2 linked regions of the Peribacillus simplex NBRC 15720 = DSM 1321 genome follow. The protein of the gene in region 2 interacts with the protein of the main gene of each other region in a pairwise test. Links are inferred from orthologs where the notes say so. Each region holds a gene or a part of one and is shown on either strand. Other genes may lie near its edges.

What was found. Proteins that work in one complex are often made in the same cells at the same time.
Region 1: the proteins of grpE (region 2) and BS1321_RS19440 interact in binary tests that used the Escherichia coli proteins (3 or more experiments, as listed by UniProt). The link is inferred for Peribacillus simplex NBRC 15720 = DSM 1321 from one-to-one orthologs.

Annotation. Positions count from the first base shown.
Region 1 is NZ_CP017704.1:4,021,356-4,024,227, forward strand. The notes cover bases 43-2,840. They hold BS1321_RS19440 (Nramp family divalent metal transporter), read left to right. Parts: upstream 43-721; coding sequence 722-1,960; downstream 1,961-2,840. Other genes in these bases: dat (D-amino-acid transaminase), read left to right, coding at 43-507; thpR (RNA 2',3'-cyclic phosphodiesterase), read left to right, coding at 2,212-2,769; BS1321_RS19450 (hypothetical protein), read left to right, coding at 2,791-2,840. Also shown: more of dat, read left to right, coding at 1-42; more of BS1321_RS19450, read left to right, coding at 2,841-2,872. UniProt on the Escherichia coli protein: H(+)-stimulated, divalent metal cation uptake system. Involved in manganese and iron uptake. Can also transport cadmium, cobalt, zinc and to a lesser extent nickel and copper. Involved in response to reactive oxygen.
Region 2 is NZ_CP017704.1:4,415,553-4,418,550, reverse strand. Bases 1-2,924 are described here. They hold grpE (nucleotide exchange factor GrpE), read right to left. Parts: upstream 1,796-2,924; coding sequence 1,205-1,795; downstream 1-1,204. Other genes in these bases: hrcA (heat-inducible transcriptional repressor HrcA), read right to left, coding at 1,895-2,923; dnaK (molecular chaperone DnaK), read right to left, coding at 1-1,167. UniProt on the Escherichia coli protein: Participates actively in the response to hyperosmotic and heat shock by preventing the aggregation of stress-denatured proteins, in association with DnaK and GrpE. It is the nucleotide exchange factor for DnaK and may function as a thermosensor.

The DNA.
Region 1 (2,872 bases), 390 kb from region 2 along the record:
AAGGAAATTCCTTATACAGGAAAAATGAAGCCAGGGGTCAAGGCTGTTACCACCGACGATATACGCTGGCTTCGCTGTAATATCAAGAGTTTAAATCTACTGGGTAATATAATGGCTAAACAGCAAGCGGTCGAAGCCGGTTGTGATGAAGCGATCCAGCATCGTGATGGTACGGTGACGGAGGGAAGTTCGTCAAATGTCTCAATCGTGGTGGATGGGCTACTTAAAACGCATCCGGCCACAAACTTGATCCTGAATGGAATTACCCGTCAGGTGATGCTGAAACTTTGCGCTGATCATGGGATTCCCTATGTCGAAGAAGCCTTCACGGTCGAGGACATGATGGCAGCCGACGAAGTCCTTTATACCAGCACAAGCGTCGAAGTGACACCAATTGTTAATATCGATGGCCAATCGATTGCAACCGGGGAACCCGGTACGATAACCCAAAGGCTGCAGAAACTGTTTTCCGAGGAAATCGAGAAGCAATGCGGTTCCGTTAAATAGATAAATGCCCCTTTGCCACTAATGGCAAAGGGGTTTTTATATGTATAGTCGGTAGCGAGATGGCCATTTCCGAATCCCTGTTCACGTTTATAGCATCCTTACGCAATCCTCCCTTTTTGACATTTTCAAGAACCAGGAATATACTTGCTAATAACCTAAAAAGTTTACCTGTTGCAACAATTTGAGTTGCATGTAAAAAGGAGTTGAAATAGATATGTCCGATGTGTTGCATCAATCTTCTTCGAGAGGAATCAAAAAACTGCTTCCCTATCTAGGACCTGCCTTTATAGCAGCTGTAGCCTATATTGATCCAGGGAATTATGCTACCAATATTACAGCCGGATCTAAATATGGCTATGCGTTATTATGGGTTATCTTCGCATCCAATTTAATGGCTGTGCTAATTCAATCACTATCAGCCAAATTGGGGATAGCCACGGGAAAGAATCTTCCAGAGCTATGCAGGGGAAAATTTTCGAAAAAAACATCGTTCTTATTATGGATTCAAGCCGAAGCTGTTATTATGGCAACCGACCTAGCTGAATTCATAGGAGCGGCACTAGGAATTTATTTGCTATTTGACTTACCGCTTATCACATCGGCATTAATTGCAGCGATTGGATCCTTTGCCATTTTGGAAATCCAGCGCAGAGGTTATCGAACATTCGAAGCTCTGATCACGGTCATGATATTTGTAGTAGTGATTGCTTTTGGTGCTCAAGTTTTTTATGCAAAACCTGACACTTCAGCCGTTGTTTTAGGACTCTTCACTCCAAAATTCGAGGGAGTGGACAGTATTTTGCTATCGGCCGGTATGCTTGGAGCTACCGTTATGCCACATGCGATTTACCTTCATTCCTCTTTAACTCAAAAGAGAATAGTCGGTATAAACGATTTGGAAAGAAAAAGGATATATCGTTTTGAGCTAATTGATATTGTCATCGCCATGTTGATTGCAGGTGCGATCAATGCCGCAATGGTCATTGTTTCAGCTGCCCTATTTTATAAGAATGGAATACTTGTAGAGGACTTGGATGTTGCTTATCAACAATTCGGTGACATGCTTGGACCATCAGTCGCGATGTTTTTTGGAATAGGATTGTTATTTGCCGGTTTATCCAGCTCATCCGTTGGTGTAATGACAGGTGATGTAGTCATGCAGGGATTCATTAAAAGACATATACCGATTTATTTAAGAAGGGTCATTAGCACAATTCCCCCCTTGATCATAATATTATGGGGAGTGAATCCATCCAAAGCACTTGTAGTGAGTCAAGTTGTACTCTCGTTTGGCATCGCGTTTGCCCTAGTGCCATTGATCATGTTTACAAGCAACAAAAAAATCATGGGCAACCTGGTAAACCATAAAATCACCTCGAGCGTCGCTTGGCTTATAGCTGTACTTATCATCGGACTGAACTTGTTCCTGCTTTACGAAACGCTGTTAAGCTAAAAGAAGAAAATGAAGAATAGGACCAATTTTTGGTCCTTTTTTCTTTGATTTATGCTGTATTTTTTGTTAATTCGCCCCAACGAAAAAATACGTCCTGGACCCGTCCGTGTATTATCCGTCATGGGCTTCGTTCAGAGGAGGATTGGAAATATTCCTAAGGAGGGAATATTTATAAGGAAGTCCAAGAAAAGGTATATGCAATGGGAATTATGGTAAAATTAAAGGGAAAATAGGAAGGAATTTAAGTGATCATGAATACTCATTTTTTCTTTGCTTTAGTATTGCCTGATGATATTAAGGCTTATTTAAATGCTGTTACGGAACAACTAAAGCTAGACTTTCCATTTAAGAAATGGCTGCATCCAGCCGATTATCATATTACGATGGCATTTTTGGGCAATGCTCCCGATACATTGAAAGAGGATGCTTTGGGGCGTGTGGAAAGCGAGCTTGCCAATGAGGCCTCATTCGGCTTGGAACTCGGCGATATCGGCGGTTTTGGCAGGAGTGAGAGTCCAAGGATTCTATGGGCAGGCGTCAATCAGCAAGAAAGGCTTTTTGCCATTCAAAGGAAAGTCTATAATTCTTGTATCGAAGCGGGTTTTGAACTTGATAAAAAGCCGTTTAAGCCTCATATAACGCTGGCAAGAAAATTCGAGGGGGATAGTCCCTTTTCGTTGGAGAGCGTTCGCCAGATAGCGAATTTGGAGGATAAGCATTTTGAAGCAGATCAGGTTGCGTTATATCAAACACATCTTGGAGCTTCCCCTTCATACGAGAAGATTTTCACGATAAACCTTCAAAAATAGAGAGAGATGGGTGGTGGTCGAATGGCACAGCTCATAAAGATGCAGGATTATATTTCCCGGTATGAGCAGGATATTTATCGTTATCCAACACAATTTGCACGGT
Region 2 (2,998 bases):
CGGAATCGTAGTATTACGGTCAATCAGTTTCGTGAATACTCCGCCCATCGTTTCAATTCCAAGTGAAAGTGGAGTTACATCAAGAAGGACAACGTCTTTAACATCCCCTGTTAATACGCCACCTTGAATTGCAGCACCCATAGCAACCACTTCATCAGGGTTTACACCTTTGCTTGGTTCTTGACCGATTTCCTTTTTGATTGCTTCAACAACCGCAGGAATACGTGTAGATCCACCAACAAGGATTACTTTGTCGATTTCAGATGCTGAAAGACCAGCATCTTTCAATGCTTGACGAGTTGGTCCCATAGTACGTTCCACAAGACCTGTAGAAAGCTCATCGAATTTAGCTCTAGTCATCGTTACATCCAAGTGAAGCGGGCCAGCATCTCCAGCTGTGATGAATGGTAAAGAAATTTGAGTTGACGTTACGCCGGAAAGATCTTTTTTCGCTTTTTCAGCTGCATCTTTCAAACGTTGAACTGCCATTTTATCTTTTGAAAGGTCGATTCCGTTTTCTTTCTTAAATGCTTCAACTAGGTAATCGATGATGACTTGGTCGAAATCATCCCCACCTAGACGGTTGTCACCAGCTGTGGACTTAACTTCGAAAACGCCGTCTCCAAGTTCCATGATCGACACGTCAAATGTACCGCCGCCAAGGTCGAATACAAGGATCGTTTGATCTTCTTCTGTTTTATCCAAACCGTATGCAAGTGCTGCAGCTGTCGGTTCGTTGATGATACGTTCCACTTCAAGACCGGCAATTTGACCAGCATCCTTAGTTGCTTGACGTTCTGCATCATTGAAGTAAGCAGGTACAGTGATAACCGCTTTAGTAACTTTCTCGCCAAGATACTCTTCAGCGTATGATTTCAAGTATTGAAGGATGATTGCAGAAACTTCTTGAGGTGAGTATTCTTTTCCTTCAATTACTTCTTTATGGTTGGTACCCATATGACGTTTAATGGAAATGATCGTGTTAGGGTTTGTAATCGCTTGGCGTTTTGCCACTTCCCCTACTTGCCTTTCTCCATTTTTGAATGCCACTACGGATGGTGTTGTACGGTTTCCTTCTGGATTCGGGATTACTTTTGGTTCCCCGCCTTCAAGTACAGATACACAAGAGTTTGTTGTACCTAAGTCAATACCAATAATCTTGCTCATAGTTTCACTACCTCCCAATTATTTATATGTAAAAATCCTATTCGTTCACTTTTACCATTGCAGGTCGAATTACACGGTCTTTAAGAAGATATCCTTTTTGGAATTCCTCAACGACGATGTTCGAACCAAAGTTTTCATCTTGAACTTGCATGACCGCTTGATGCAAACGCGGATCGAACTCTTCGCCAACCGAACTGATCGGTTCGATGCCTTCTTTAGTCAATGCATCAGTAATCGCTTTATAGACCATTTCCATGCCTTGAAGCAAGGATTTCGTCTGTTCATTTTCCGCTTCGATTTTTGTAGCTCTTTCAAAATTATCAAGAGCCTCCACTAAATCACTAGCAATACTTTGAACTCTATATTTTTGAGCCGCCTCCATATCAAGCTTGGCACGGCGTCTTGAATTATCAAAATCGGCCTGCAGACGAAGATAACGGTTATCCATTTCTTCGATTTTTGCCTCAAGCTCGGCAATCTTTTCATGAGCCAATTGAAGTTCATCCTTTTCAACCTGACCATGGTTTTCTTCCGCTGGAATTTCTTCTTCAGCGAAAACTGCTTCTGCAGCGCTTTCCTCGATTGTTTCATTTTCCAATGTTTGTTTTTCGTTTTTATTTTCTGTCACAATCTCACCTCCCTAAAAGGGTTATACAATTTATGCTAAAGTAATATGCCAAGCCGCGGAGTATGCTCCTCCGCCACCTTAACAATATTACCTTTGCTACTATTTTTGATACAGTTTTGTCATCAGGGCCGTTAAATCCTTCGAAAAAAACGAAAGCAAACTGATCACTCTCGAATATTCCATTCTCGTTGGACCCAATATGGCCAAAGTGCCCACTTGCTCCTGCCCGATTGAGTAAGTTGCCGTTATCAAACTGCAGTCATCGAGCACTGTGTTTTGATTTTCACGGCCAATCTTGACGTGGATGCCCGATGGATTTTGAGTAATGAGTTCATAAAATCCCTGTTCCTGCTCAATCATCGATAAAAGCGTGCTTACTTTAGCAATATCATGGAACTCCGGCTGCCTCAGCATATTCGTTTTCCCGCCGAAAAATATTTTTTCGGGCTTTGTGTCCGTCAGCGTCTCCGCCAGGACGGAGACCATTGATCCATAGTTATGGATATGGCGGCTCAATAGAACTGCCACTTCCTTATAAATCTTATCTTTCAGATCAACCAACGGAACATCGACCAAACGGGAATTCAATATGTTCACCATCTTTTCAATCTCGTTTATATCAAAAGAAGGCGGTAAGGAAATCATTCGATTCTCCACATGACCTGTATCCGTTATAATGATGGCTATTGCCGTTTCAGGACTCAAAGGAATGATCTGGATTTTTTTCAGCTTATGCTCATTCACTTTCGGCCCCAGTACAATCGCCGTATAATTCGTCAGTTCCGAAAGTATTTTCGCTGACTTTTGAACGATCTTTTCCAATTCATAAATTCGTTCTACAAAAACGGATTTTAATATCTTCATTTCATTCTTTTTCGGAGCTTGAGGAGAAAGTAAATGATCCACATAATATCTATACCCTTTTTCAGAAGGAATCCTACCGGAAGAAGTATGGGTTTTTTCTAAAAATCCCATTTCTTCAAGATCAGACATTTCATTGCGAATTGTGGCAGAGCTGAACGTAATTTCATCTTTCTTCGACAAGCTTCGTGACCCGACTGGCTGGGCAGAATGGATAAAATCCTCGATTATCACTTGTAGAATCAATAATTGACGATCAGTTAGCATGTAAGATCACCTCTGTTAGCACTCTGTCTCATCGAGTGCTAATATACTAATAAATTATCAAATGAAGCTTATGAT